One region of the Streptomyces sp. V3I8 genome, then DNA from elsewhere that is predicted to be linked to it. Evidence: riboswitches for the same ligand, from Rfam matches in the RefSeq annotation. Region 1 holds a riboswitch; each other region holds the start of a gene.
The links. A riboswitch is a leader RNA that binds a small molecule or an ion and turns the genes downstream of it on or off. The one in region 1 is predicted to bind cyclic di-AMP.
Positions count from the first base shown of each region.

Region 1 (7,557 bases):
CAGCGCGGCTGAACATCCGGGACGGCCCGGGACGGCCCGGGGCGGCCCGGGGCGACCTTAAGGGGAACCGGCGGAGGAATGGAAGAAGAGCCTGAGGGAGGACCGGAGAGGGGCCGGACAGGGACCGGAGAGAGACCGGGAAAGGCCGCGGAAGGGAGGCGTGGGGAGGGGCGCGCGGCCGGTCGGCGCGGTGGCCGATTTGTCATGGGATCGACCCCAACAGCCGGGGCCGGAGGGGGCGTACGGCGACGCGTGGGACGGTCGAGGTGCCGGACGACGTCCGGTTCGCGTCGAGTCGCTGGAGCATTCGATCCGTATTCTCTGATCATGGCCGCACCGAATGCATATTCACTCATCGCCACTGACCTGGACGGGACGCTGCTGCGCGGCGACGACACCCTTTCGGACCGGTCACGCACCGCGCTGGCGATGGCGGTCGGGGCAGGTGCCCGGCACCTCGTGGTGACGGGGCGCCCCGCTCCGCGCGTACGCCCGCTGCTGGAGGAACTGGGCAGCCGGGGACTCGCGGTGTGCGGACAGGGTGCGCAGTTGTACGACGCCGGCGCGAACCGCATGGTGTGGTCCGTCACCCTCGACCGCGAGCTGGCCGAGGTGGCCCTCGGCAAGATCGAGGCGGAGGTCGGCGAGGTGTACGCGGCCGTCGACCAGGACGGCGTGGACGGCCTCACCCTCATCGAGCCGGGCTACGAGATGCCGCACCCGACGCTCCCGGCGGTACGGGTGCTGCGGCGCGACGACCTCTGGACGCAGCCCATCAGCAAGGTGCTGCTGCGCCACCCCCTGCTGTCCGACGACGAGTTGGCGACCGCCGCGCGCGGAGCGGTGGGTTCCCTCGCCAGTGTCACGATGTCCGGCCCCGGTACCGTCGAACTCCAGCCATGCGGCACCACGAAGGCGACGGGGCTCGCGTTGGCCGCCGAGCATCTGGGCCTGACGTCCGCGCAGACCGTCGCCTTCGGGGACATGCCCAACGACATCCCCATGTTCGACTGGGCGGCGCGCGGGGTCGCGATGGCCAACGCGCACCCCGAACTGAAGGCGGTCGCCGACGAGATCACCCTCTCGAACGAGGACGACGGCATCGCGGTGGTCCTGGAGCGGATGTTCTCCGACCGCCCCCGCCCCGGCCCCGGCCCCGGTACCGGCCGGGGCGCGGGTCCGGGTTCCGGTCAGTAGGCCCCGAAGACGTTGTCGATGGAGCCGTACCTGGCGGCGGCGTAGTTGCACGCGGCCGTGATGTTGGCGACCGGGTCGAAGGGGTCGAGCGACGTGCCGGACACGTGGTACGCCGCGAAGGTGGGGTCGATGACCTGGAGGAGCCCCTTGGACGGCGTACCGGCGACCGCGTTGGAGTCCCAGTTGTTCATGGCCTGCGGGTTGCCCGAGGACTCACGGATGATGTTGCGGTGGATGCCGTCGTAGGTGCCCGGGATGCCCTGCTGGGCCATGACGTCCAGCGACTCCCGGATCCAGCCGTCGAGGTCGTCCGTGTAGGTCTTCGCGGTGGCCGGGGTGACGGCGGAGGCCGTGGTCGTTTCGGCCGCCGCGGCCGTCCCGGCCGGGGCGTCGGCGTTCTTCGTGCCCACGGTCAGCTCGAGGCCCGGACGGATGAGCGCCGGGTCGTCGCCGATGACCGCGCGGTTGGCCTTGTACAGCTTCTTCCAGTCGCCCGTGGTGTGCGCCTTGGCGATCTTGGACAGGGTGTCGCCCCCGGCCACCTCGTACGTGACCAGCGAGACCTGCGGAACCACGGCCGTGGCCGCTTGAGCCGTCTGGGCCGCCTGAGCCGCGTGGGTCGGCTGTGCGGCGTGGGCGCCGGTGGCCCCCACGAGGGGGAGCGCGAGCGCGGCACCGCCGGTCCCCGCGGCGACGATGCCACGGGTGAGGGTGCTCGTTCGGGGACGGCGGTGCTTGCCTCGTGAGGCCATGACGCATTCCTCTCCGGCGCCTACGAGGTGAGCTGTCGGGTTCGGGCGGGAGCTGCCCGGCCGCGTGCTGTACGCGACTGCACCCCGAGCCGTTCCGGGATTCGGACCGGCGACTTACCTGGGTTCCCCGCTCCTGCCGTACGCGAGTGAATGGGTGACTGGAATGTCCGGGCGGCGGCAGGATTAGGCGGTCCGTCCGGAGTGACGTGAACGTATGCGAGAGCACATGCCGCTAACAAGCCCCATATTCACGCCCCGGTGGTAATGACCAGCGAAGTCGACCGCGTATTCCTTGATCTATTCGGAATATGAACTTCAACTTGCTTTCTGCAAAGGGAAGTCGGGAGACCGGACAAAATGATCACTTCGGACAGACGTGACTCAATTCACGGTCACGGAAAGGGGGTGGGGGAAGCGTATGGTCAATTCGGTCAAGAAGGTATCTTCGGGGCATTCCGAAGTGCGGAATCCGGCTATTCGCGGACAGGCCCGCCGGGTCCGCCCCGGCCACGCGCGTGTGGCGCTTGTTTCCGCCGTCGCGGGGAACGCGGAAGACCTCGTGGGTTCTCCTCGCGGCGAGGGGTGCGGGGCGGGGGTGTGGGGGCGTGCGGATGTGACGGGCCCGTTCCGGGGCGTGCCGGCTGTCCGGATCGCATCCGTCATACCGGTGGATCCGGAACATACCGCCGGTGATCCGACCGCGCCCGATCCGGTCCATGGGGGCAAAAGGGACCAGGTGGAGTGTGTCCGGCAGGGCGACGGCAGGTGACGGGCGGGCGCTCATCGTGATCGAAAGACGACCGGATACGCTGACTTGAGTGCCACCAGCGACACATCGACAAACGCCTACAGCACCGAGCGCACCCAGCACACCCAGAGCATCCAGAGACCGCCGTTGAGAGCGTCAGCAGACAGGAGACCCTCGTGACCGTCGTCGGGCCGTTCGGGCTGAGCGTGCGGGACCAGGCTCTCGAAGCCGATGTCCAGGCCGGACTGACGGCTGTCGAGGAGGGACTGCTCGAGGCCACCAAGAGCGAGGTCCCGTTCATCACGGAGGCCGCGCAGCACCTCGTGCGCGCGGGCGGCAAGCGGTTCCGGCCGCTGCTCGTGATGCTCGCCGCCCAGTTCGGTGACCCGTACGCGCCGGGCATCGTGCCCTCGGCGGTCGTGGTCGAGCTGACCCACCTCGCCACGCTGTACCACGACGACGTGATGGACGAGGCGGACGTGCGCCGGGGGGTGCCCAGCGCCAACAGCCGCTGGGACAACTCGGTGGCGGTCCTCACCGGCGACTTCCTCTTCGCGCGCGCCTCGCACATCCTGGCCGACCTGGGCCCCGAGGCCGTACGCATCCAGGCGGAGGCCTTCGAGCGGCTGGTCACCGGCCAGATCCTCGAGACGGCGGGACCGCGTGACGGCCGCGACCCGGTCGACCACTACATGGACGTGCTCGGCGGCAAGACCGGCTCGCTGATCGCGGTGGCCGGACGCTTCGGCGCGATGATGTCCGGCGCCGACGAGACGGTGGTCGACGTGCTGACGCAGTACGGGGAGCGGCTCGGCGTCGCCTTCCAGCTCGCCGACGACGTGCTGGACATCGCGAGCGACTCGCGCGAGTCCGGCAAGACGCCGGGCACCGATCTGCGCGAGGGCATCCCGACGATGCCCGTGCTGCGGCTGCGCGAGCGCGTGGAGCGGCTGGGGCTCGCGGAGGACATCGCCCTGTCCGAGCTGCTCGCCTCCGACCTGACGGACGACGACCGGCACGCGGAGGCGCTCGCCAAGCTGCGCGTCCACCCCGCGCTGGACCAGGCGCGCCGCGACACCGTGCGGTACGCGGAGGACGCCCGCGCCACGCTGGCGCCGCTCCCGGAGTGCGACGCGAAGTCGGCCCTGGTGGAGCTGTGCGACGCGGTGGTGCACCGCGCGGGCTGATCCGCGCGAGGTGCCTGTGCCTGCGCCTGTGCCCGTACGACCCCTACGGGTCCGGGGCGGTGCGGTCCGCCTGTGTCATACCGCAGGTGTACACGGAGTTGGCTCCGAGGTCTGACGCTCCACGGCGGTCGATCTGGTCGAATGGGACACACCACTTCACAGGAGTTCGGGTGACAATGGCGGCCAGGGGTGGACGAGTGCGAGGACGGTAAGCCGCCGCCGACGACGGAGGTAGGGCACACATGGCACCGTACGAATCCGACGACAGCACGACCGGGGACGAGGCCGACGACATGCGCGCCGGCCGGCGCAAAGCCGCGCGGTACGTCGTTCCCGTCACGGTGGTGGGGCTGGCTGCGGCGACCATCGGGCTGGTCCCGGCGTTCGCGGGCTCCGGCGATCCCGACCTGCCGGAGGTCAGCGCCCAGCAGCTCATCGAGAAGATAGCCGCCTCGGACGTGCAGCAGCTGTCCGGCACGGTGAAGATCAGTACGGACCTGGGCCTGCCGGACCTCGGGGGCCTGGAGAGCAGCCTCGGCGGTGCGACGGCCGGCGGGGGCGGCGGCTCCGGCTCGTCCGCGGACCCGTCGTCCAAGCTGCTGGAACTGGCGTCCGGCACGCACACGCTGCGGGTCGCGTCCGACGGCGAGAACAAGCAGAAGCTGTCGCTCCTCGACAAGGCCGCCGAGTACAGCGTGATCCACAACGGCGACGAGGTGTGGGCGTACGACAGTGCGTCGAACGAGGTCTACCACACCGGGGACGCCTCCTCCGGATCCGCCGACTCCTCCGGAAAGGGGGCCGGGGACAGGGCGAAGGACGTGCCGGCCACGCCCGGGGAACTGGCCGAGGAAGCGTTGAAGGCGGCCGACGACACGACGTCCGTGACCGTCGACGGCACGGCGCAGGTCGCCGGCCGTGACGCCTACAAGCTGCTGATCAAGCCGAAGCAGTCCGGTTCGACGGTCGGCGCGATCTCCGTCGCCGTGGACGCGAAGACCGGTCTGCCGCTCAAGTTCACGCTCACCCCGGCGAGCGGCGGCGCGGCCGTCGTCGACGCGGGCTTCACCGAGGTCGCCTTCTCGAAACCGGCCGCGTCCACCTTCGACTTCACCCCGCCCAAGGGCGCGAAGGTCACCGAGGGCGACGAGCCGGCGTCCGGCGGCTCCGCCGACAAGGGCGACAAGCACGGCAAGCACGACAAGGGCAACAAGGGCAACAAGGGTGACGAGGCGCGTCCCGAGGGTGCCGGAGGCATCGGGGGCCTGGGCGGGGAGTTCCAGGGCCTGAACGTCCTGGGCGAGGGCTGGGGCTCCATCGCCCGGTTCGACACGGGCGGCGAGGGCCTGCCGTCCCAGGGGTCCGGCGGCGGCGACGCGGGCCGGTTCCTGGACTCGCTGGGTGACCAGGTGAGCGGCCGGTTCGGCTCGGGCACGGTCTTCTCGACACGCCTGGTGAACGCGCTGATCACGGACGACGGCAAGGTCTACGTGGGTGCGGTCACCAAGGACGCGCTGGTGAAGGCGGCCGACGCGGCGAAGTAGCCCTGCCGGGCCCCGCGGACACCCTGCCGCCGTCCTGGCGGCGGGGCCGAGCAGGGAACCGTCAGGTGTCCCCGGGGGCAGGACGGGATGAGGGAGTCGATGGCGGAACGGTCCACCGAGGGCGCGGGCGCGGATGGGGGCGGCACGGGTGAGACCGTGATCGCCACCCGTGGGCTGACCAAGCGCTACCGGGGTGGACAGCTCGCCGTCGACGGCCTCGACCTGTCCGTCCCGGCGGGCAGCGTCTTCGGCTTCCTCGGGCCGAACGGCTCCGGCAAGACGACCACCATCAGGATGCTGATGGGGCTGATCCAGCCGACCTCCGGGACGGCCCGCGTACTGGGCAGGCCCATGCCGCGCGCCACCCGGACCGTGCTGCCGCACGTGGGCGCGCTCATCGAGGGCCCCGCGCTCTACGGCTTCCTCTCCGGCCGGGACAACCTCCTGCGGTACGACTGCGCGGATCCGGTCGCCGACCCGCGCACCCGGCGTGCCCGCGTGGCGACGGCGCTCGACCGGGTCGGGCTGACGGCCGCCGCGGGCAAGAAGGCGAAGGCCTACTCGCTCGGGATGAAGCAGCGGCTCGGACTCGCGGCCGCGCTGCTGCAGCCCCGCGAACTGCTCGTACTGGACGAGCCGACCAACGGACTCGACCCGCAGGGGATGCGGGAGATCCGCTCCCTGGTGCGCGAGCTGGCGTCGGACGGTACGACCGTGTTCCTCTCCTCGCACCTGCTCGACGAGATCGAGCAGGTCTGCACGCACGTCGCGGTGATGGCACAGGGCCGCCTGATCACGCAGGGCCCGGTGGCCGAGCTGGCGGCGGGCGCGCGCGGCCGGCTCGTCGTGACCACGCCCGATCCGGGCGACGCGGCCCGGGTGCTGAAGGAGCAGGGCATGAACGATGTCGTCGTCACCGAGGACCGGGTGAGCGCCGATCCACCGGAACGCGACCTCGCCGAGGTGAACGCGGCCCTGGTCGCGGCGGGCGTCCGGGTCCGCGGCTTCGGCGTCGAGCGGGCCTCGCTGGAGGACGCGTTCGTGGCGCTCACGGGGGAGGGATTCGATGTCGCGGGCTGACGCCACCGACACGCCCGCCGCGCAGGACGACGCGCTCGCGGGACGAGCAGGACGGGCGGGGCGGACAGGACGGGCGGGGCGGGCGCCGAGCCCGTTGTGGACGCTCGGCCTGCTGCGCAACGAGCTCGGCACCACACTGCGCCGCTGGCGGACGATCGCGCTGCTCGGGGTGCTGGCCGCGGTGCCGGTGCTGGTCGGCATCGCGATCAGGATCGAGACGAGCGACGGGTCGTCCCCCGGAGGCGGCGGGGGAGAGGGGCCGGCGTTCATCGCGCAGATCACCAACAACGGACTCTTCCTGGTGTTCACCGCGCTCGCCGCCACGCTGCCGTTCTTCCTGCCCATGGCGGTCGGCGTCGTCGCGGGCGACGCGATAGCGGGCGAGGCCAACGCGGGGACCCTGCGCTACCTGCTGGTCGCCCCGGCGGGACGTACCCGCCTGCTGCTCACCAAGTACGCGACCACGCTGGCCTTCTGCCTCGTCGCGACGCTCGTCGTGGCGACCTCGGCGCTCGTCGTCGGCGCGCTCCTGTTCCCGCTGGGCGAGCTGACCACGATCTCCGGCACCCGCATCAGCTTCGGCGAGGGACTGCTCCGGGCCCTGCTGATCGCGCTGGTCGTCGCCGCGTCACTGACCGGGATCGCGGCACTGGGGCTGTTCGTCTCGACCCTGACGAACAGCGGGATCGCGGCGATGGCCACGACCGTCGGCCTGCTCATCACCGTGCAGATCCTCGACCAGATACCCCAGCTCCACGCGCTCCAGCCGTACTTCTTCTCGCACTACTGGCTGTCCTTCGCCGACCTGATGCGCGATCCCCTCTACTGGGACGACCTGATCCGCAACCTCGAACTCCAGGCGCTGTACGCGGCGGTGTTCGGCTCGGCTGCCTGGGCGCGCTTCACGGCGAAGGACGTCACCGCCTAGAGCCCGGAAAGTCCTCCCGCGGCTCAGCTCCCGTAGGGGAAGCGGGCGAGCGGGGGCTCTTGGGCGAAGAAGGTCTTGGCCCTGGTCAGGGCGGCGGAGTCGGACAGTACGTCCCCGGGCT
Region 1 covers NZ_JAUSZL010000002.1:5,055,795-5,063,351, forward strand. Annotated here, with positions in the region: gene QFZ75_RS22520 (HAD family hydrolase) at 328-1,197, shown strand; gene QFZ75_RS22525 (LysM peptidoglycan-binding domain-containing protein) at 1,191-1,949, opposite strand; cyclic di-AMP (ydaO/yuaA leader) riboswitch at 1,954-2,116, opposite strand; gene QFZ75_RS22530 (polyprenyl synthetase family protein) at 2,874-3,884, shown strand; gene QFZ75_RS22535 (sigma-E factor regulatory protein RseB domain-containing protein) at 4,127-5,428, shown strand; gene QFZ75_RS22540 (ABC transporter ATP-binding protein) at 5,528-6,508, shown strand; gene QFZ75_RS22545 (ABC transporter permease subunit) at 6,495-7,436, shown strand; gene QFZ75_RS22550 (flavodoxin family protein) at 7,460-7,557, opposite strand, start outside.

Region 2 (7,557 bases), 1.6 Mb from region 1:
CGCGGGCGTCTCCGGGATATTCGTGCTGCAGGGCTCCGCCGCCCACCTCGGTTCGGTCCTGCAGGCCGCGCTCGCCGTCCTCGTCGGAATAGCGCTGCTGGCCGGTCCGTATCTCGTGCGGATGACCCAGGACCTCTCCGAGGAGCGCCTGATGCGCATCCGCGCGCAGGAGCGGGCCGAAGTCGCCGCCCACGTCCACGACTCGGTGCTGCACACGCTGACGCTGATACAGCGCAACGCGGAGAACGCGAGCGAGGTCCGGCGCCTCGCCCGCGCCCAGGAGCGCGACCTGCGCAACTGGCTCTACAAACCGGAGGGCACCGGCAAGGACGAGGCGGAGGAGCCCGGCACCCTCGCCGAGGCCGTCAAGCGCAGTGCGGCGGAGGTGGAGGACAAGCACGGGGTCCCCATCGAGGTCGTGGTCGTCGGCGACTGCCCGCTCGACGACCGGGTCGGCGCCCAGATGCAGGCCGCGAGGGAAGCCATGGTGAACGCGGCCAAGTACGGTGGCGAGGGCGGCGCGGTGCAGGTCTTCGCGGAGGTCGAGGGGAGGACCGTCTTCGTGTCGGTCCGGGACCGCGGTCCCGGATTCGACCTGGACTCGATACCCACCGACCGCATGGGCGTCAGAGAATCGATCATCGGCCGCATGGAGCGCAACGGCGGTACGGCCAGGCTGCGCGCGGTGCCGGACGGCGGCACGGAGGTCGAGCTGGAGATGGAGAGGGCACAGACATGAGCGACGCGAACGAACCGACCGGGACAACCGGGGCGACCGGGGCGACCGGGGCGAACGCCGGCGCGACGGGCGCGACCGGTGCGGCCGAGGGTCCGGCGGAAGCCGGACCCGGTCCCGGGCGGCGGGTGCGCGTGGTGCTCGTCGACGACCACCGCATGTTCCGTACGGGGGTCCAGGCGGAGATCGGGGAGACCGCGCGGACCGGCGTCGAGGTGGTCGGCGAGGCCGCCGACGTCGACCAGGCGGTCACGGTGATCACCGCGACCCGCCCCGAGGTCGTCCTGCTCGACGTCCACCTGCCGGGTGGCGGAGGCGTCGAAGTGCTGCGCCGCTGCGCGCCGTTGATGTCCGACGCCGAGCGACCGGTCCGGTTCCTCGCGCTGTCCGTGTCGGACGCCGCGGAGGACGTCATCGGGGTGATCCGGGGCGGCGCCCGCGGCTACGTGACGAAGACGATCACCGGCACGGACCTGGTCGACTCCGTCTTCCGCGTCCAGGACGGCGACGCCGTCTTCTCCCCCCGCCTGGCCGGCTTCGTCCTCGACGCCTTCGCCTCCACCGACGCCCCGCCGGTCGACGAGGACCTCGACCGCCTCACCCAGCGCGAGCGCGAGGTCCTGCGCCTGATCGCCCGCGGTTACGCGTACAAGGAGATCGCGAAGCAGCTCTTCATCTCGGTCAAGACGGTCGAGTCCCACGTCTCGGCGGTCCTGCGCAAGCTCCAGTTGTCCAACCGCCACGAGCTGACACGCTGGGCGACGGCACGACGACTGGTGTGACACGACGACTGGTGCGGCACGACGACTGGTGCGACGGGACCGGCAGGGCCCCGAAGCCGCGCGACCGTCCGGCGGGCACGTGCGCGATCACGCCGATACCCTGTGCGCGACGACGCGCCCGGCCGTCAGCCTGATATCCGCGTCCAGGGCAGCGTCCAGAGCCCGCAACGGGCCGACGGCGGGGCCCGGTTCCGCCCTCCCCGATGGGTCACCACGGTCCGAGACCTCGGCAGAGGGGTGCGCCGCTCCCGTGTCCGTGGCCACCCCCGCTGACGTATCGCCCCAGGAGCTGGAGCAAGAGGTCGATCGGGCCGGACAAGCCCCTCAGGCCGAGGGGCCCGGGTCCGCAGGGCGGGCTCGCCGCTCCCTCGCGTACGAGGCGCTCGCCCGGCGCGGGCGCGTAGAGCCTCGCTCGGTGCTCTCCGCCGTCGACTGTGCCGCCCTCGAAGAACTCGCCTCCGACTGGCTCGCCCGTGGTGCGACACGGGCCGGTCTGACGCGGTCCCTCGTCGCCGGGCTTCCCGAGCCGGTGCACTCGCCCCGCGCGCTCGTACAGCGGCGGCTGCGCGACAAGATGCCACCCCAGCCTGGCCGAGGCGACCAGGCGGCGTCCTGGCATTTCAGGTCACCCGGCCCAGCTTCCCGCCGTGGAGGTGGCGTCGGTGGACCGGATCGTCGCCGACGCCATGGGGTACATAGTGACCATGTTCTTCCCTGCGCAGCCGCAGCCCTGGGCCCTGTCCGAAAAATGATCTCGCCGGTCGTTCACCGCGCTCTTGAGGGAGGCCGTTCATGCTTTCGGCGCTGCTGGGGATCCTGGGAGGCGTACTTCTGCCCGTCGCTGTCCTTTTGCTGATCATCGGCAGGTCATGGCTCTGGGGCCCCGGGGCGCTGGAACTGCCTTGGCGTCTCCTCTTCGTCCTGGTCCTCGTCGTGCTTTTCGCAGTGAGTGGTCTGGCGCTGTGGGCCGATGCCGACTGCGGCGCCGACTGCCAGCCGGTGGTGACGCCGGTGTTCCCCTGACCGGGAAGTTGCGAAGGAGCCTCCGCCGGGGCTCGGCGGGCGGATACCCGTCGGGCCCCGAGCGCGAGAAGTGCAAGGCCGGACACCGCATCGAGTGCCGGATCGGCCTGCTCAAGCAGGCCCGTGGCGTCGTGACGCGCCAGCTACGACAAGCGTGCCGTCCGCTTCGGAACGACCGTCCGACTCACCCTCGTACGGCAATCCCTGTGACCCTGCCTCCTCACGTCACCTGCCTCACACCACCTGCCTCACACCACCCGTGTCGCCCCCGCGAACGGCATCTCGTCGATCGGGGCCACCCGTACCGGTGCCGACGGGTTCGGTGCGTGCACCATCCGGCCGTTGCCCACGTACAGCCCCACATGGCTGATGCCCGAGTAGAAGAACACCAGGTCGCCGGGGCGGAGTTCGGAGCGCGCGATGCGCCGCCCCGCGTCGATCTGCGCGTACGTCGTCCGGGGCAGTTCGATGCCCGCGGAGCGGTACGCGGCCTGCATGAGGCCGGAGCAGTCGAAGGCGTCCGGACCGGTGGCGCCCCACACGTATGGGCTGCCGAGCTTCCCGTACGCGTAGGAGACGGCCGCCGCCGCACGGGAGTCGGAGGCGGCCGCGGGGGAGCCCGTGCCGAGGCCGCGCGGGGCCGGGCCGGTGCGTGAGGCGCGCGCGATGTCCGGGTTGTCGGCACCGATGCGCGCCCGGTCCCCGTCCGGCAGGCGCGCGAGCAGTTCGCGCGCCTCGCCGAGCTTCCCGGTGACCGTCTTCTTGTGCCGCTTCAGGTCGGCCCGGTGTGCTTCCAGCGCGGTCAGTTCGACGTGTGCGGCACCGCGCAGCCGCTCGATGTCGCGCAACTGGGTGCGTACACGGGACACCGTCGTCGCCTGCCTGCTGCCGGCCCGCTCGGCGAACGCGGCGCCGTCCAGGTACTGATCGGGGTCCGAGGAGAGCATCAGTGCCAGTGAGGGATCGACGCCTCCGTCCCGGTACTGGGCACTGGCCAGCGAACCGAGCACGTCACGCTCGGAGTTGAGCCGCTCCGTCTTGCGGGCCGCCTCGTCCTGCAGGGTGCCGAGCCGGTCCGCGGCCTTCGTGGACTTCTCCTTGGCCCCGTTGTACTTCTCGGTGGCGGCCTCCGCCTCCTGGTACAGCTTGTCGACCTTGGCCTTCACCTGCGCCGGTGTCAGCTCGGGCGCCGCGACTCCCGTCCCGCTGAAGCCGGTCGCGCCCGCCGCGCCCGCGAGGGCGACGGTGAAGGCGGTACGGGCCGTGCCGCCGCCGAACGAGCGCTGCCTGGGCCTGCGGTGTGCTGCCACGTGCGATCCACGTTCCTTCCGTAGGGCCGGTCGTACGTCCGGCGGCGGCCCGCACAGGGGGAGCGGGACGCCGCCGGACCTTTCTGGCGGTGGTGCCGACCGCCGCCCCTGGCCAGGGCGGATGTGGTGGGGAGCCGGGCACCTGGGGAAGGACGCTAAACCTGGCCGCACACCCTTGGTAACGCCATGCACGGAAGTGATGGCATCCGGTCACAGGGCGACCGGGTGCGACCGTGATCCGGGCCCGGCGTCACCGGCTTGGCGTAGCGCCGTGACCGATACGCGCGTTGGGGGCCGGCGAAGGACCGGACGGTGCTACGGGCGGAAGCCGGAGCCGGAGCCGGAGCCGGAGCCGGAGCCGGAACCGGAGCCGGAGCCGGGCATCGGGGTCGGAGGCCAGGGCCAGGGCCGGGGATCGAGGTTCCGTCCGGGCCGGTGCGAGTCGGCGTACCGGCGCCCGGTTAGGGTCCGGGCTCATGGACGTACTCATTCATGTCTTCGTCGCCCTGCACATCATCGGCATCGCCGCCCTGCTGGGCGGCTTCCTCACGCAGATGAAGGCCATGGGCGACGGCACGGCCCGCTTCACCCCCGCCATGCTGCACGGCGCGCTGACCATGCTGGTCACGGGCGCGGTCCTCGTCGGCCTCAACCAGGCCGACGACCAGAGCGTCGACAACATCAAGATCGGCGTGAAGCTGGCCCTGCTGATCGTGATCCTCGGCCTCGTCTACGTGCAGCGCGACGAGGAGAAGATCGACAAGCGCCTGTTCGCCCTCGTGGGCGGACTGACCACGGTGAACATCTTCATCGCCCTGCTCTGGACCTGAACAGGACGATGAGGGCCGGGCACCAGGGGCCGTCCCCCCGGTGCCGGGCGCCGGTGGCCTACGTCGGTCGCACCACGCTGTGGATCGGCATGGAGTGGATCGACTCCTCGCGGACGTACGCGCCCGGCTTCGGGGCGTGGATCATCATGCCGTCGCCGACGCAGATGCCGACGTGGCTGATGTCGTCGTAGAAGAAGACGAGGTCACCGGGGCGGGCGCTGTCCACGGAGACCGCCGTGCCGGTCCCCACCTGGTCCCACGTCGTACGCGGAAGAGTCACGCCGGCGGCCTTCCAGGCGGCCTGGGTGAGCCCGGAGCAGTCGTACGAGCCGGGGCCGCTCGCGCCCCACACGTACGGCTTGCCGATCTGGGCGCGGGCGAAGGCGAGCGCCTCGGCGGCCTTGGCCGCTTTGACCGCCTGCCTCTCCCGCTCGATCGCGGCGAGCCGGGCCTCCTCCTCGGCGGTCAGCCGCGCGAGGATCCCGCGTGCCTCGGCGAGCTTGCGCTGCACGTCCGCCTTGGACGTCTTCAGCGCGTTCTCCGTGGTGGTGAGCGTCTCCAGGCCCTCGGACGCCTGCTGCCGCTTCGTCGTCGTGGCGGCCCGCCGTGTCACGTAGTCGTCGACGGCCTGCTTCTGCCGGGCGGTGAGCCGGTTCATCAGCCGGGTCCGGTCGAAGTAGTCCTGCGGGTTGTCCGCCGCCAGGAGCGCGGCGCTGTCGGGGGCGGCGGCGCCCGTGCGCTTCGCCACGTCGCCGAGGAGGGTGTCGACGCGCCGGCGCTGCCTGGTGGTCCGCTCCTTGGCCGCGTTGTACTTCTCGGTGGCCGTGACCGCCCGCTGGTAGAGGTCGTCGATCTTCTTCCGGACTTCCTCCGTGCTCGGCCGGGTGTTCTCCGCGTCCGGTGCGGGCTCCGCGGCCGGCGAGGCGTCCGCCGTCTGGGAGAGCAGGGCCACCGAGGCCGGTGCGGCGGTGGCGGGAGCCGGCGTCCGCATGCCCAGGGGACCGCTGGACCGCGCTCTGCGGTGTGGCGCCACGAGGGCGTCTCCTTCCGTCATCCGCCTACCGGGTTAGCTGTCGGGTTCGGGCGGGTGCTTCGGAAGGTTTGCCCTACGGCCCTGGTCCCGTGCGGGAGTCGGACCGATTCACCCCGTGATCGGTGGGTCCCCGGTTCCGGTGCCACGAGGGCGCACGGATTCGGCGGAGGGCGCCCGGCCCGGCGTTGTTCGCCGGTGCGGGTCGAGCGACCTGATCGAAAGTTAGCCAATTCGTGTGGCACCTGTGAAGTTTGATGTTCGATATGCCCGATACATTTTCGTGACCTGGGCTCCGAGTGTCGTTCGACGGCGGCGATTTGGCATGGTGTGCGATCGGTTGTCTTGGGTGGTGTGCGTGTGGGGCGTGCGTGTGCGGCGCGCGTACCTGTCCGCGGGTGCGTGGTGGCCGGTCGCGCAGTTCCGCGCGCCCCTTACCGATTTCCTTGGTCGCACAGCGTGGCCGGAGCGTAATTTTCGGTGAGGGTCTGGTGGGTGGGAGCGGGGTGTCGGTGGGGGCGCCTAGACTCGGAGAGCGATGAGCAGCCTCTTTGACGACAGCTTCCTGGCGGACCTCAAGCCCTCCCGGGCCCATGAGGAAGAGCCCCCGCCGCCACCCGAGGACGAGGCGCCGGACCCCGGCGCGGACGACCTGTTCGGCGGGCGCTTCGACGCGCCTCCGCCCAGGGACGGCTACTACCGCGACGGCGCCCCGAGGCCGCTCGTGGACCCGGCCGCGCTCCTGGACGGGCTGAACGAGAACCAGCGCGCGGCGGTGGTCCACCAGGGATCGCCCCTGCTCATCGTCGCCGGCGCCGGTTCCGGCAAGACCAGGGTGCTCACCCACCGCATCGCCCACCTGCTGGGCGAGCGCAAGGTGCACCCCGGCCAGATCCTCGCGATCACCTTCACGAACAAGGCCGCGGGCGAGATGAAGGAGCGCGTCGAGCAGCTCGTCGGCCCGCGGGCGAACGCGATGTGGGTGATGACCTTCCACAGCGCCTGCGTACGGATCCTGCGCCGCGAGAGCAAGAGGCTCGGCTTCACGTCGTCCTTCTCGATCTACGACGCCGCCGACAGCAAGCGCCTCATGGCCCTGGTCTGCCGCGACCTCGACCTCGACCCCAAGCGCTTCCCGCCGAAGTCCTTCAGCGCCAAGATCTCGAACCTGAAGAACGAGCTGATCGACGAGGAGGACTTCGCCGCCCAGGCGGCCGACGGCTTCGAGAAGTCCGTCGCCCAGGCGTACGCGATGTACCAGTCGCGGCTGCGCGAGGCGAACGCACTGGACTTCGACGACCTGATCATGACGACGGTCAACCTCCTGCGCGCCTTCCCGGACGTCGCCGAGCACTACCGCCGCCGCTTCCGGCACGTCCTCGTGGACGAGTACCAGGACACGAACCACGCGCAGTACTCCCTCGTCCGGGAGCTCGTCGGCAGCGCCACGGACCCCGCCGCCGGTTCCGCCGCGCATCCCGGGGACGTACCGCCGGGAGAGGTGCTGCCGGGGGAGGGCGACCTCCCGCCCGCCGAGCTGTGCGTCGTCGGTGACGCCGACCAGTCGATCTACGCCTTCCGCGGCGCGACGATCCGCAACATCCTCCAGTTCGAGGAGGACTACCCGAACGCGACGACGATCCTCCTGGAGCAGAACTACCGCTCCACGCAGACGATCCTCACCGCCGCCAACGCGGTCATCGAGCGCAACGAGTCCCGCCGCCCCAAGAACCTGTGGACCAACGCGGGCGCCGGCGCGCGCATCACGGGCTACGTCGCCGACACCGAGCACGACGAGGCGCAGTTCGTCGCCGACGAGATAGACCGCCTCACCGACGCGGGTGAC
Region 2 covers NZ_JAUSZL010000002.1:3,487,515-3,495,071, reverse strand. Annotated here, with positions in the region: gene QFZ75_RS15255 (ATP-binding protein) at 1-739, shown strand, start outside; gene QFZ75_RS15250 (response regulator transcription factor) at 736-1,518, shown strand; gene QFZ75_RS15245 (hypothetical protein) at 2,311-2,541, shown strand; gene QFZ75_RS15240 (C40 family peptidase) at 2,790-3,851, opposite strand; gene QFZ75_RS15235 (hypothetical protein) at 4,328-4,681, shown strand; gene QFZ75_RS15230 (C40 family peptidase) at 4,740-5,714, opposite strand; cyclic di-AMP (ydaO/yuaA leader) riboswitch at 5,721-5,890, opposite strand; gene pcrA (DNA helicase PcrA) at 6,250-7,557, shown strand, end outside.
Region 2: another riboswitch for cyclic di-AMP. It lies ahead of QFZ75_RS15230 (C40 family peptidase); the one in region 1 lies ahead of QFZ75_RS22525 (LysM peptidoglycan-binding domain-containing protein).

Region 3 (7,557 bases), 3.6 Mb from region 1:
GCGTTCGACTCCAGGTAGTCCGTCATGACGGCCTCGCGCTCGACGCCGACGGCGAGGAGCGTCACGGCGACGGAGAGACCGGCCCGGTCCTTGCCCGCCGCGCAGTGCATCAGCGCCGGGACGCTGCCCTCCGCCAGCGCGTGCAGCACCTGACGGTGCTCGGCGGTGCGGTCCTTGATGATCGTGCGGTACGAGCCGATCATGCGGTCCGCCGCCCGGCCGTCCGAGAGCAGCTCGCGCAGCTGCTCCAGATTCCCGTCGCGGACCATCTTCCAGAACTCCGCGCCGTCCGCCGGGTCCGACAGCGGCAGGTTCACATTGCGCACCCCGGGCAGCTCGACATCGGCGCCCTCGAGCTTGTGGTCGGCCGCGTTGCGGAAGTCGAAGATCGTGTGCAGGCCCAGGGAGGCCAGGAACGCGGCGTCCGACGCCGTCGCGTGCGCGAGGTGGCCGCTGCGGAAGAGCCGCCCGTACGCCAGACGCCGGCCGTCCACCGTCGGCAGGCCGCCCACGTCGCGGAAGTTGCGCACTCCGGTCAGCTCGGGCTCGGTCGACGGGACCTGCTGCGTCACGGGGGCTCCTCCCCTCGGCTGCCGACGCGGCTCGTCGGCGAGGTGCGTATCCGACGATACGACATCGGTTCACGGGCCGATGAGTTGTCCACAGGCGTTGCCCGAAGGGCGGGTCGGCCCTGATGATGTTGGGGCTTGAGCGTGCCTGTTCGAATATGTGAGGGCTTGATGGTAGAGATCGGCGCAGACGGCCGTACGTGGCTTCTTTCGGGGCCCACGAGCAGCTACGGCCTGCGGCTCGGTGACGAGGACGAGCTGCTTCATCTGCACTGGGGCCCGAGGATCGCACTCGCCGACGCCGAGGCGCTCGCCGCGGGTCCCGGCCCGGAGTACTGGGCGTTCGAGGCGACCCTCGACGGCCACGAGGAGTACCCGGTCGAGGGCGGTCCCCGCTTCGTGCGGCCCGCGCTGTCCGTGCGGACACCGGACAGGCGCGGCACCGAGTGGCGCTTCGAGGGGTACGAGACCGACGAGGCCGAGGGGGCGGAGGGGGCCGGCGGGGGCGAGCTGCGGCTGCGGTTCTCCGACTCCGGGCTCGGCATCACCCTGCACTACCGGATGCGGGCCGGTGGCGACGTCGTCGAGCGCTGGGTGACCCTCGCCAACGAGGGGCCCGCCCTGGAGGTGCTGCGGGCCGACTCCGCGACCTGGACGCTGCCGCTGCGCGACGGGTGGCGGCTGTCCCAGCTGCACGGACGGTGGGCGGCCGAGTCACGGCTCACGCGCTCGGAGCTCACCTACGGCGAGAAGATCATCGGCAGCCGGCGCGGGCACACCGGGCACCAGCACCTGCCGTGGGTCGCCCTGGACGCGGACGGCACGGCGACCGAGGAGCTGGGCGAGGTCTACGGCTGCGCGCTCGCCTGGTCGGGGACCTGGCGGATCGCGGTGGCGCAACTGCCGGACGCGCGCGTGCAGATCACCGGCGGCGCCGGGTACGACGACTCGGGCCTGCTGCGGCTGGAGCCGGGGGAGAGCTTCGTCACGCCCGTCTTCGCGGGGCTGTGGAGCGACGGTGGCTTCGGCGGGGCGAGCCGTGCCTGGCACGCGTACCAGCGCGCGCACGTGATCCCGGACGCGGACCGGTACCGGCCCGTGCTCTACAACTCCTGGGAGGCCACCGAGTTCGACATCTCCGAGGAGCAGCAGCGGGCGCTCGCCCGCCGGGCCGCCGACGCGGGGATCGAGCTGTTCGTGGTGGACGACGGCTGGTTCGGGGCGCGCACCAGCGACCGGGCCGGGCTCGGCGACTGGACGGTCAACCGGGACCGCTTCCCCGGCGGCCTCACCCCGCTGAGCGACTACGTGCACGGGCTCGGGATGCAGTTCGGCATCTGGGTCGAGCCCGAGATGGTCAACCCGGACAGCGAGCTGTACCGCGCGCACCCCGACTGGGTGCAGTTCCAGCCGGGCCGCAGGCGCACGGAACTGCGCAACCAGCTCGTCCTGAACCTCGCCCGCGAGGACGTCCAGGAGTACCTGTGGGAACAGCTCGACGCGCTGCTCTCCAGCGCGCCGATCGACTACGTGAAGTGGGACTTCAACCGCTGCTTCACCGACGCGGGCTGGCCCGGCGAGGCGTATCCGCAGCGGCTGTGGGTGGACCATGTGCACGCCCTGTACCGCCTGCTGGACCGGCTGCGGGCGGCCCACCCCCACGTGGCCTTCGAGTCCTGCTCGGGCGGCGGCGGGCGGATCGACCTCGGGATCATGGCCCGTACGGACCAGGTGTGGACCTCCGACAACACCGACCCGCTCGACCGGCTCGCCATCCAGCACGGGTACAGCCAGGTGCATCCCGCGCGGGCCATGGCCGCCTGGGTCACAGACAGCCCGAACACCCAGCTCAACGGGCGGGTCAGCTCGCTGCGCTTCCGGTTCGTGAGCGCGATGGCCGGGGTGCTCGGAGTCGGCGGCGACCTCACCCGGTGGAGCGCCGGGGAGCTGGCCGAGGCGCGGACCTGGGTGGACCTCTACAAGGAGATCCGGCCCGTCGTGCAGGGCGGCGACCTGTACCGGCTGCGGGCGCCGGAGGGCGGGCTGAGCGCCGTCCAGTACGTCCGCGGCGGCGAGACCGTCGTCCTCGCCTGGCTGCAGGCCCAGCACCACGGCGAGCCGGTCCCGCCGCTGCGGCTGCGCGGACTCGACCCGTCAGCATCGTACGAATGCCTCGAAACGGGCGAAGTGCACCGGGGTGCGGTGCTGTTGCACCACGGGGTGCGGACGGGGCTGCGCGGGGATCTCGACGCGGCAGTTGTCCGGCTGCGTCGCATGTGACGGATGTGTCCGCAATGGAGCCTTCGTTCCAACTCGTGCCGGAATGAAGGCTCCTGGGGCCGTGCGCCGTGAGCAGCGTCATATCCGTGACGTTCCGCTGTCGCCATGCTCACGTAAGTCCACTTTGTTTCCAGGGCCGCAGCAAGGAAAAGGCGGCCCGTATTCACGCAGGGTGACCGGTATTCCATCGGAGGATCAAGGAAACAGGGGACACAGGAAACCCCGAAGGTTGTTTCCGCCTCTTCATGTCGCTTACGTTCACCTCCAATCCGGACGGACGCCCAATCCTGCCGCCGCCCGGAATCCGCACACCCACCCGATCCACGGCAGGAGCGGGGGACCCACAGGTACTACGCCTGTTCCGGTCTCCGGAACGGGCTCGGGGTTAAGCCGTGCGACAGCACGGCCGGGCATCTCCAGCCCGCACCCGACAGCTCACCTCGCAGGCGCCGGAGAGGAATTCGTCATGCCCGCGAAGGGTAAGCACCGCCGTCCCAGGTCCCAGCGTTTCACCCGCTCCATAGCCGTGGCCGGAACCGGGGGCGCGGCCCTCGCCCTCCCGCTGCTCGGCGCGGCCGGAGCGCACGCCGCCACCCCGCAGTCCGCCGCCGACTCCGTCGCGAGTGCCTCGAACGTCGCGAGCGAAACCCCGAAGTCCGCACCGGCCGCCGACAAGAAGGCCGGAGCGGGGAAGACCGGGGCGCAGAAGGTCACCACCAAGACGTACGCCGTGCGTTCGGGCGACTCCCTGTCGAAGATCGCCGACACGCAGGACGTCGACGGTGGCTGGAAGAAGCTGTACTCGGACAACCGCACCGTGGTCGGCGGCGACCCGTCGCTCATCCATCCGGGCCTGAAGCTCACGCTCGGCGGGGCCGCGGCCACCACCGGCTCCGACGCCTCCGAGGCGGCCGGGCGGTCCACCGCCAAGAAGCCGGCCACGACGTCCAGGGCCACGGACACCTCCGCCGCCACCTCGACCGCTCCGTCGGCCTCCAGCGGCTTCTCGCTGCCGGTCGCGGGTGCGTCGATCGGGACCTCGTACAAGATGTCCGGCAGCATGTGGTCCAGCGGCTACCACACCGGTGTCGACTTCGTGGTGCCCACCGGCACCTCGCTCAAGTCCGTCGGCGCGGGCACGGTGGTCTCCGCCGGATGGGGCGGCGCGTACGGCAACCAGGTCGTCATCCGGCTCGCCGACGGCCACTACGCCCAGTACGCCCACCTGTCCTCCCTGTCCGTCTCGGCCGGCCAGGCCGTGACCGGCGGACAGCAGGTCGGCCTCTCCGGCGCGACGGGCAACGTCACCGGCCCGCACCTGCACTTCGAGATCCGCACCACCCCGGACTACGGCTCGGACGTGGACCCGCTGGCGTACCTGCGTGCCAAGGGCGTTTCCGTCTGACACCCGCTCGGCACGTCCTTCGAAGGCCGGACCCCGTCACGGGGTCCGGCCTTCGGCATGCCGTCGCGCGGACGGTACGGCCCGTACCGCCCGCGCGACGGGCGCGGCGTGTTGCGGTCTCGTGGCGTGGCCGGGCGGAGCGTCGACACGGGTGGGCGGCAGGCGCCAGAGTGATCTCCACAAGCGCTTTCCGCACCCATGGCGGTGCCGGAGCCGTCGCTCACCACCCCCGGAGGAACCGCGCCATGACGACCACACGCAGGGCGTTCGGAGCCCTGGCCGCAGGCGCCGGCCTCGCCGCGCTCGTCCCCGGAGCGCCGGCGGGCGCCGCGGACCGCCACCGCCCGGGGCGGATCCTCGCCCGCGACGACTTCAGGCACGGCCTCGGCCGGTGGGTGACCGAACTGCAGGACGGCGGCAGCGTCACCGCCTCCCGGGGTGTCCTGGACATCGACGTACCCGGCGGTGCGACGGTCTGGTTCAGGCACGCGCTCCGCGGACCGTACGTCATCGGGTACACCGCCGTCCCGATCGGCGCGGGCGGCGTCAACGACCGCGTCTCGGACCTCAACAACTTCTGGAACGCCATCGACGCCCGCTCGCCCGACGACCTCTTCGCCACGCCCCGCGACGGTGCGCTCGCGACCTACGACCACCTCAGGACGTACTACGTGGGATACGGCGCGAACGGCAACACCACGACCAGGCTGCGCCGCTACGTCGGCGAGGCGGGCGTACGGCCGCTGATCCACGACTACACGGAGCCCCTGCTCACCGCGAACCGGCCGAACCGGGTCCGGATCGTCTCGGACGGTTCGACGGTCCAGTGGTGGAACAACGGCCGGCTCGTTCTCGACCACACGGACCCGGAGCCGTACACGAGCGGGCACTTCGCCTTCCGGACCACCTGGAGCCACTTCGCGATCAGCGACTTCCACGTACGGGAGCTGCGGAAACGTACCTGAAGGAGCTCTGTATTCCTGGATTGACCAACACTTGACAAGTGGCTTATCTCACCGCGCGTCAACCCCTTCCTACGGTCGCGTAGCTCACACCCCAAGGTGAATCATGGGCCGACGTGGCAGACGATTCGAGAGACGGCAACAGAAAAGACGACAACAGATCAGTGATCGGGTCGTACGTGGCGGTGGGGGACAGCTTCACCGAGGGCGTCGGCGACCCCGGCCCGGACGGGTCCTTCGTCGGCTGGGCGGACCGGTTCGCGGTGCTGCTCGCGGACCGGCGGCCCGAGGGCGACTTCGGCTACACCAACCTCGCGGTCCGCGGGAAGCTGCTCGACCAGATCGTCGAGCACCAGCTGAAGCGGGCCAGGGAGCTCGCTCCGGACCTGGTCTCCTTCTGTGCGGGCGGCAACGACATCATCCGGCCGGGCACCGATCCCGACGAGGTCGCGGAGCGCTACGAGCGGGCCGTCGCGGACCTGACGTCGGCCGTCGGCACGGTCCTGGTGACCACCGGGTTCGACACCCGTGGCGTGCCCGTGCTCCGGCACATGCGCGGCAAGATCGCCACCTACAACCTGCATCTGCGGGCCATCGCCGACCGGTACAACTGCCCGGTGCTGGACCTGTGGTCGCTCAGGACCATCCAGGACCGGCGGGCCTGGGACGGCGACCGGCTGCACCTGTCGCCCGAGGGGCACACCCGGGTGGCCCTGCGCGCCGGTCAGGTCCTCGGCCTCGAGGTGCCGGCGGATCCGGACCAGCCCTGGCCGCCGCTGCCGCCGCGCGGCACGTCGGAGGTACGGCGCGACAACATCCAATGGGCCCGGGAGTACCTCGTGCCGTGGATCGGCCGGCGGCTGCGCGGGGAGTCCTCGGGCGACCGGGTGGTGGCGAAGGGAAGCCTGTCACCGGGCGACATCAAGACGTGGATCGAGGCCGTGGCCTGAAGATCCGGAAAATCCCGGAGGCCTGAAGGCTCCGCGAGGTCCGTGGGGAGGGGATTTCGAGGGGTGGCCGGTGCCGCCCGGCCGGTGCCGTCGGGCGGCACCGGTCACCTCTCGCGCAACGCCCCTTCGTCGAGGCCCAGTTCGCGGGCCAGTGCCTCGTCCACCCACTGCTGGGTGCGGGTGCGTGACACCGCGCCCGGGTACGCCGTCATCTGCACGGCCAGTCCGTCCAGCAGGGCGGTCAGACGCAGCGCCGTGCCCGTCGGGTCCGGGCACCGGAACTCGCCTCCGGCCACCCCCTCGGCGATGACCTCGATGAGCGCGGCCTTCCACTGCCGGTCCAGGTCACGGGTGACGTCCCGCAGCGCCGGCTCGCGCAGTGCGACCGCCCAGCCCTCGATCCACAGCCGCCAGCCCTTGGCCTGCCCGGTCGGCGCGTACCAGCGCACGGCGGCCCGCAGCCTGCGCCGTGCGGTCGTGCGGCGGCCGAGCAGTTTGCGCAGGTGGGCGAGGTCGTCCTCGGCCGCGTACGTGAACGCGGCGGCGACCAGTTTCTCCTTCGTGGAGAAGTGGTAGAGCACCAGGGCGTTGCTCACCCCCAGCGCGTTCGCCACATCGGCGATCCGCACCGCGCAGACACCGTGCTCCTCGATCTGCCGGACGGCGGCCCGCAGCAACTCCTCGCGCCGCTGCGCCACACCCAACCGCACCCTTGCCACCGGACAACCCTATGGCCTGGTCGGGGGCGGCACCGTCACAGGGGCGGTTACCGGCCGCGTGGAGGACGCCACCGGTACCGCGCGGGCACGTCACCGGCACCGTGGGAGCCGTCAGCGGTACCGGCCGAAGCGCTCCGCGATCACCGGCAGGCGCTCCGCGGCGACGGCGTGCGCGGCGGCCCGCAGTGTCGTCCCGTCGGCCTGCGCACGGGCGAGCGTCAGGTCGACCAGGGCGCGCATCGAGCGCCGCGTGTACGCGAACGCCTCGTCCGCGTCGGCCCCGATGTCACCGAAGAGCGTCCACCACCACCAGGCGTTGGTACCGGAGTTGGCCACGACGTCCGGCAGGACGGTGATTCCGCGCGCGGCGAGCGGTTCCTCCGCCTCGGGCAGGACGGGCATGTTGGCCGCCTCGACGATCCAACGCGCGGTGATCCGGCGCTGGTTGACGGTGTCGACGGCGTACGAGACCGCGGCGGGCACCAGCACCTCGGCCGCGGTGGACAGCCAGGCGTCACCGGGCAGTTCGCGGTCGGCGGGGCGCAGGGCGGCGCGGTCCACCGTGCCGAACGCGTCCCGCGCGGCGAGCAGCGCGTCCACGTCCAGGCCCGCAGGGTTGGCGATCGTGCCCTTCACGTCGGCGACCGCCACGACGCTCAGGCCCGCGCGCAC
Region 3 covers NZ_JAUSZL010000002.1:1,462,255-1,469,811, reverse strand. Annotated here, with positions in the region: gene QFZ75_RS06470 (tyrosine-protein phosphatase) at 1-572, opposite strand, end outside; gene QFZ75_RS06465 (alpha-galactosidase) at 741-2,849, shown strand; cyclic di-AMP (ydaO/yuaA leader) riboswitch at 3,153-3,311, shown strand; gene QFZ75_RS06460 (M23 family metallopeptidase) at 3,316-4,254, shown strand; gene QFZ75_RS06455 (DUF6250 domain-containing protein) at 4,500-5,219, shown strand; gene QFZ75_RS06450 (SGNH/GDSL hydrolase family protein) at 5,381-6,166, shown strand; gene QFZ75_RS06445 (TetR/AcrR family transcriptional regulator) at 6,271-6,885, opposite strand; gene QFZ75_RS06440 (Glu/Leu/Phe/Val dehydrogenase dimerization domain-containing protein) at 6,997-7,557, opposite strand, start outside.
Region 3: another riboswitch for cyclic di-AMP. It lies ahead of QFZ75_RS06460 (M23 family metallopeptidase); the one in region 1 lies ahead of QFZ75_RS22525 (LysM peptidoglycan-binding domain-containing protein).

Region 4 (7,557 bases), 1.5 Mb from region 1:
CGATCGTGGCGACCTTGCGGTCCTGGTCGATGGTGGTGACCCGGCCGGTGAGGACTTCCGCCTTGGGCAGCACGCGCCGCAGCGGGACGACGACGTGCCGCGGCGAAATGCTGCCGGCGGCGGCTTCGGGGAGGAAGGGCTGGTAGGTCATGTACGACCGGGGGTCGACGACCGTGACGGTCGCCTCGCCGTAGCGCATCTTCTTGAGGATGCGCCGAGCTGCGTACAGGCCTACGTACCCACCGCCTACTACGAGGATCCTGGGACGCTCCGTGGTGCTCATGCCATCGAGTATCCACCCGCCCCAGGGGGGTCGCTCGTGCGCCCCTTCACAAGCTCCTACGCACCCTCTGCTACACTGCGCCGCTCACGTGATCCAGATCATGGTCCGACGGGGGAACCGGCGTGCCCCGCGACCTGTTGTCAATGCCGCGTGAGCTGCCGCTCCGGCCTTTCACGGCCCCTGTACCAGTCCCCCGTTTCACGTGACCGCAGCACTCGCGAAACACTCCCTTCGCGGTGCCCGGCCCCCCTCCGGGACCCCGAAAGGGCCTGGAGGACCGAATTCCTCCGCCAACAGGGCCGATTCTCTTGTGAAGAACTTCACGAAGTTTTCCGGCGGACTTCCGGCAAGGTCGTTCTCCGGGTCCCCGGAAGCCCTTCGAGGACGCTCAGACGTCGTCCGACCTGCTCAGTAGAGGCTGCCGACGGGTGAGGGACCGGGGCCCGCCTCAGGCCATCGACCACGCGATGCCGTCGAGGATGTCGTGCTCGCTCACCACGACCTCCCGGGCGCCGGTCCGCTCCATGATCGCGAGGAGCACGAGGGCGCCGGCCCCGATCACGTCCACACGTCCCGGGTGCATCGAGGGGATGGCCGAGCGCTCGGCGTGCGTGGAGGTGAGCAGCCGTGCGGTGATCTCGCGGACCCGGTCGAGGCCGACCCGGGAGTGGTGGATGGCCTCGGGGTCGTACTCCTGGAGGTCCTGGGCGATCGCCGAGACGGTGGTGACGGAGCCGGCGAGCCCGACGAGCGTGCGGGCCTCGCGCAGCGGCACGGACCCCTCGACGAGGTCGAGGGCCGCCTCGATGTCGGCGCGGATCGCCGCGATCTGCTCCTCGGTCGGCGGGTCGGTGACCACGCCGTCCCGTACGAGGTGGCGTTCCGTCATCCGTACGCAGCCGATGTCCACCGAGCGGGCACCCCGCACGTGGTCGTCGCCGACGACGAACTCGGTGGAACCGCCGCCGATGTCCACCACCAGATAGGGCCTGGCCAGGTCGTCACGGCCCGTCAGTTCCCTGGTGGCGCCCGCGAACGAGAACTCGGCCTCCTGGCCGCCGGAGACGACCTCGGGCTCCACGCCCAGGATGTCGAGGACGCCCCGGACGAACTCGTCCCGGTTCTCGGCGTCGCGGGAGGCGGAGGTCGCGACGAAGCGGACGCGCTCCGCGCCGTGCTCCTCGACCACCCCGGCGTACTCGCGGCAGGCCGCGAAGGTGCGGTCCAGGGCCTCGGGGGCGAGGCGCCCCGTGCGGTCGACGCCCTGTCCCAGGCGGACGATCGTCATGCGGCGGTCGAGCTCGACGAGTTCACCGGTCCCGGGGTCCACGTCGGCGACGAGCAGGCGGATGGAGTTGGTACCGCAGTCGACGGCGGCGACGCGAGTCATGACAGTGGTCTCCTGTGCTGTTGTGCTGTCGTGCTGCTGTGCTTGTTCGCCGGGGTGCCGGCCCGGACCGCGCGGGCTTCCCCCGTCACGCGGGCGGCAGCACGCACGCGCCCTTGCGCCACCACTCCGGCAGCATGGCGATCGCCTCGTCGCCGAGGGGGTTCACCCCGGGGCCCGCGGCCAGCGAGTGGGCCACCAGGACGTGCAGGCACTTCACCCGGTCCGGCATCCCGCCCGCGCTTGGGAATCCCTCCAGCACCTCGATGGAGTCACGGCGCGCGATGTAGTCCTCGTGCGCGGCCCGGTACGCCGCGGCCAGCTCGGGGTCGGTGGCGAGACGGTCCGTCATCTCCTTCATGACGCCGTTCGCCTCCAGCGTGCCGATGGCGGAGGCCGCGCGCGGGCACGTCAGGTAGTACGTCGTCGGGAACGGCGTACCGTCGGGCAGCCGGGGGGCCGTCTCGACGACGTCCGGCTGTCCGCACGGACAGCGGTGCGCGATCGCGCGCAGTCCGCGCGGCGGCCGCCCGAGCTGCTGCTTGAACGCCTCGACGTCCGTGTCGGTGGGCTCGGTGCGCGGAGTGGGCGGCGGGGGCGTCTGCATGCCTTGGGTCTGTGTCTTTCTGGTCGGTCGCCGGTCGGTCGGTCGCGGTGGGTCGCGGGACGAGCGGCGGTCGGTTCAACAGTCAGTCTGTTCGGCAGTCGGTCTGTTCGGCGGCCGGTCTCTGCAGCGACCGGTCCGTTCGGCGGCCGGTCTGTTCAGCGGCCGGCGGCGTCGGCCTTGTCCACGCCGTCGAAGACGTTGTCGTACCAGGCCCGGTCGGCCGCCGTCCGGTCCGTACGTGTCTTCCTGGCCGCGTCGGGGTCGACGACGACGTAACCGGTCTCGCCCGGCATCACGTAGTGCAGCCGTTCCCGTATCCGCTGCTCGGCGTACGCGTCGTCCTGCCACCGCGCCTTCAGGTCGCGCAGCTCCTCGACCCGCTCGCGGGCCTGTTCGCGCTCCCGCCGCACATCGGCGACCTCCGCGCGCTGCGAGACGTACTGCCTCATGGGGTAGGCGAGCGCCACCACGAGCGTGCACAGGACGAGCGCGAGGAGCGCCGCCCGGCCGGTCAGCCGCGACCGCCGCGCCTGGCGTTTGGTCTGGGAGCGGTAGACGCGGGCGGCGGTCTGCTCACCGAGCGCCCGCAGCCTGGTCGCGGTGGAGAACCGGTCACGGTCCTTCACAGCCATCTGTCCCGCCTCCCCGATACGTGCGTACGTCCCCGCACACGGTACGGGACCGGGTACGGGGACGTACGTACGACGGGGCTGTCGCTCCTCACCGCACGGCTCGGAGCCGGCCCTCGGCTCAGCCCTTGAAGCGGGGGAAGGCCGAGCGGCCCGCGTACACCGCGGCGTCGTCGAGGATCTCCTCGATGCGCAGCAGCTGGTTGTACTTGGCGACGCGGTCCGAGCGGGCCGGGGCGCCGGTCTTGATCTGACCGCAGTTCACGGCGACCGCGAGGTCGGCGATGGTGACGTCCTCGGTCTCGCCGGAGCGGTGCGACATCATGCACTTGAAGCCGTTGCGCTGGGCCATCTCGACGGCGTCCAGCGTCTCGGTCAGCGAGCCGATCTGGTTGACCTTGACGAGCAGGGCGTTGGCGGAGCCCTCCTCGATGCCGCGGGCCAGGCGCTCGGGGTTGGTGACGAAGAGGTCGTCGCCGACGATCTGGACCTTGTCGCCCAGCTTCTCGGTGATGACCTTCCAGCCAGCCCAGTCGTCCTCGTACAGCGGGTCCTCGATGGAGACCAGCGGGTACGCGGAGACGAGCTCCTCGTAGTACTCGGTCATCTCGGCGGCCGAGCGGGACTTGCCCTCGAACTCGTACTTGCCGTCCTTGTAGAACTCGGACGCGGCGACGTCCAGCGCGAGGGCGACCTGCTCACCGGGGATGTAGCCGGCCTGCTTGATGGCCTCGAGGATGAGGTCGAGGGCCTCGCGGTTGGAGCCGAGGTTCGGGGCGAAGCCGCCCTCGTCGCCGAGGCCGGTGGACAGGCCCTTGGTCTTCAGCACCTTCTTGAGGGTGTGGTAGACCTCGGCGCCCCAGCGCACGGCCTCGGAGAAGGACTCCGCGCCGATCGGGGCGATCATGAACTCCTGGATGTCGACGTTCGAGTCGGCGTGCGACCCGCCGTTCAGGATGTTCATCATCGGGACGGGCAGCAGGTGCGCGTTCGGTCCGCCGAGGTAGCGGAAGAGCGGCAGGTCGCTGGTCTCGGAGGCGGCGTGGGCGACGGCGAGGGAGACGCCGAGGATGGCGTTGGCGCCGAGCGAGCCCTTGTTGTCGGTGGCGTCCAGGTCGATCATCGCCTGGTCGATGAGGCGCTGCTCGGTGGCGTCGTAGCCGACGAGCTCCGGGCCGATCTGCTCGATGACGGCGAGGACGGCCTTCTCGACACCCTTGCCGAGGTAGCGGTTGGGGTCCCCGTCACGGAGCTCGACGGCTTCGAAGGCACCGGTGGAGGCGCCGGACGGAACGGCGGCACGACCCGTGCTGCCGTCGTCGAGGCCGACCTCGACCTCGACCGTGGGGTTGCCTCGGGAGTCCAGGATTTCCCGGGCTACGACGACGTCGATGGACGGCACGAGCATCTCCTTCTGGGATGTGACGCAAGCTGCGCCGGGCCGGAGGCCCGGTTGGGCGCAGGCCGTGGTGGCCCCGCGGGATGAGCCTAACCGGCTGCCGGGCCCCGACGGGCCCCCGACCGTCTCGTGGACGGAACCGAGAGGAAATTGTTTCCGAACGGAACAAAGCGAGGGGGTGAGCGGGCCGGGGAGGCGAGCGGAACGCGGGGGAGGCAAGGAGGAGGGTGACAAAGAGGGGGGCGCCAAAGAGGGGGCGGCGGAAAAAAGCCCCGCTCCGGTGCGCACGGGGGAAAACGCACCGGAGCGGGGAGCCCGCGGAGGACCGGGGGGGTGGCCCTCACGGACCCCACGATGGAGGACACGGATGTGAGAGCGCTGTGGTTCAGTCGCGATTCGGTTGTGGGCCGGACGTCCGGTCGGGGCTGAGCGGCCAGGGCCCCGGCCGGGACGCGATGTCCGGCCCACCGAAGGAGGTCACCGGAGCGGTGACGCGACCGGCGGGGTCAGCTGAGGTGCAGCTGCTGGCCCGGGAAGATGAAGTCGGCGTCGTCGACGATGTCGTCGTTCAGCTTGAACAGCTTCTGCCAGCCGCCCTTGACGTTCTTCGCGTCGGCGATCTCGCTCAGGGTGTCGCCCTTGACGACCTTGTACTCGCCGTCACCCTTCTTGACCTTCTTGCCGGTCGGGGTCTCGACGGTCTTCTGCGCGGCCGGCCGCTCCTGCGCACGCGAGGCACGCTGCTCGGCGGGCTGCGTCTTCTGCTGGGGCTTCGAGGCGCTCTGGCCGGAGTCGCCGGAGCCGCCGGAGCCGCCCGAGTTCGAGGAACCGGAGCCGGCGGGAGCGGTGTTGCCGGTGGAGGCGCCGGACAGGCCCACGCCGCAGCTCGGCCAGGCACCCTTGCCCTGGCTCGCCAGGACCTTCTCGGCGACGGCTATCTGCTGCGCCTTGGATGCCTTGTCGGCGGTGGAGGCGTACGAACTGCCGCCGTACGCGGCCCAGGTGGAGGCCGAGAACTGCAGGCCGCCGTAGTAGCCGTTGCCGGTGTTGATCGACCAGTTGCCGCCGGACTCGCACGCGGCGACGGTGTCCCACTCGGAGGTGGTGGCGGCGGAGGCTCCCGTGGCGCCCATCAGCGGGACGGCGACGGCGGCGGTGGTGACACCGGCCAGCGTGGCGATGCGGGCGGCCTTGGACGGACGACGGTGCTTGCCCTTGTTCGAAAGCAGCATGAAGTGATCCCCTCACCGACGCCTGCGAGGTGAGCTGTCGGGTTCGGGCCGAGTGAGTTGCCCGGCCGCGTGACACTGCTGTCACGCGGCTTAACCCCAAGCCGTGCCCGGTCGTGACGACCGGGTCCGGCACTTACCTGGGTCCCCCGCTCCTGCCTACGGCGCTTTACGCGACGACTGTTCCCGTACGGCCGTTGGCAGGATTCGGCGTGCGACCGTCGGGGCCCACCAGTGGCGAGCGGTCACGACCGTAGACACGGACGGCGCCGAATTTCAAAGACGATCAGGGGTGTTGAGATCCATGTCTCACTTTCATCAAATCGGACATTCAGCGCGAACTACCGCTTGTTTTCGCCCGATTCGGCGGCTTGGTCACTACTTGCTCGCGGCGGCCCGGTCGTCGATGGAGATGCTCTGACCGGGGATGATGAAGTCCGGGTCGGCGCCGATGGCGTCCTTGTTGGCGTCGTACAGCGCTTCCCATCCGCCGTCGAGCTCGAAGGAGTCGACGATGCCCGAGAGACTGTCCCCGGTGCGGATCACGTACGAGCCCTCGTCGGCCAGGACGCGCGAGTCGCTGTCGCTGCGCGAGGCGTGCCGGGCGGAGTAGTCGTCCGCGCGGGACGCGGTGTCGACCTCGTCCGCGACGCCGCCGCGGTGGCGGCCGGGGGCGTCCGCGTCCTCTTCGGCCGAAGAGTCGCCCTTCTGGGCCGACTTGCCCGAATCGCCGCTCTTCTTCGTGTCGTCCGAGGTGTCCGTCGCGTCGTCCGCGGCGGCGTCGTCCGATTCCCCCGCGTCCGTGGCGGTGTCGCCGGTGGACGGGTCGGGCGTCGCGCTGTCCCTGCCCTCGGTCCCGTCCACGCCGGGCGACGGGGTGACCCCGCCCTCGGCGACGCCCGTGTCGACCACGGCGCTGTCGGAGTCCTGCGTCAGGCCGGCGACGAGACCGCAGGTCGCCCAGGCGGTCGTCCCCTGGTCGGCGAGGATCTTCTCGGCGACGGCTATCTGCTGCGAACGGCTGGCCTGGTCGGCGCTCGGCGCGTAGTCGAGACCGCCGAACTCCTCCCATGTCTCCTGGGTCATCTGGAGCCCGCCGTAGGACCCGTTGCCGGTGTCGGCGCTCCACGAGCCGCCGCTCTCGCATTCGGCGACCGCGTCCCAGGTCGTGCCGCTGGCGGCGCTCGCGCCGCTCGCGCCGAGCAGGGGGATCGCGATGGCCGATCCGGCCACGCCCGCGGCGACGAGGAGTGCCGGAGCCTGGCGGGGGCGACGATGGCGGCCGTTCCCGGTAAGCATGCGATTGCCTTTCGCGTGACAGCAAGGAGTACGCACAGGACACAGCGGAAGGCTGCGCTCGTGGCTGCTGCGGCGCGTGAGACGTGCCGCATTGATGGGTGAACGTAGCCGCACTCGAACTCTTGTCACAAGTCGGTGCAGCGCAGATAACGTGAAGATCACAGAGTTGACGGAGTCTCACCTTTCACCGGCTTCGGTGCTAGGGCCGTCAGGACTTCGCGACCGGGGTGAACTCCACCGGAAGCGTGCGCAACCCACGCATGATGAGCCCTCCGCGCCACCGCAAATCCGCGCAATCACCCGCGAGTCGGAGGTCGGGCAGGCGGGTCAGGAGCGTGGTGAGCGCGGCCCGGCCCTCCAGCCGGGCGAGGGGCGCGCCGAGGCAGTAGTGGATGCCGTGTCCGTAACCGAGGTGCTGGTTGTCACGCCGGGAGAGGTCGAGGGCGTCGGGGTCCTCGAACCGGGCGGGGTCGCGGTCGGCCGCCGCGAGCACGACGAGCACGGGGTCGCCCACGGCGATGTCCTGCCCGCCGACGACGAGCGGTGCGGTGGCGTACCGCCAGGTGGCCATCTCCACGGGGCCGTCGTAGCGGAGCAGTTCCTCCAGGCCGGTCTCCAGGAGGTCCGTCCGGCCGGCGGCGAGGGAGTCCTGCAGCCGCTGCCGCTGTCCGGGGTGGGTGAGCAGGGCGTAGGTGCCGTTGCCGATGAGGTTCACGGTCGTCTC
Region 4 covers NZ_JAUSZL010000002.1:3,588,770-3,596,326, forward strand. Annotated here, with positions in the region: gene QFZ75_RS15660 (NAD(P)/FAD-dependent oxidoreductase) at 1-283, opposite strand, end outside; gene QFZ75_RS15665 (Ppx/GppA phosphatase family protein) at 732-1,673, opposite strand; gene QFZ75_RS15670 (DUF501 domain-containing protein) at 1,759-2,277, opposite strand; gene QFZ75_RS15675 (septum formation initiator family protein) at 2,433-2,909, opposite strand; gene eno (phosphopyruvate hydratase) at 3,028-4,314, opposite strand; gene QFZ75_RS15685 (transglycosylase family protein) at 4,812-5,537, opposite strand; cyclic di-AMP (ydaO/yuaA leader) riboswitch at 5,542-5,711, opposite strand; gene QFZ75_RS15690 (transglycosylase family protein) at 5,913-6,833, opposite strand; gene QFZ75_RS15695 (cytochrome P450) at 7,042-7,557, opposite strand, start outside.
Region 4: another riboswitch for cyclic di-AMP. It lies ahead of QFZ75_RS15685 (transglycosylase family protein); the one in region 1 lies ahead of QFZ75_RS22525 (LysM peptidoglycan-binding domain-containing protein).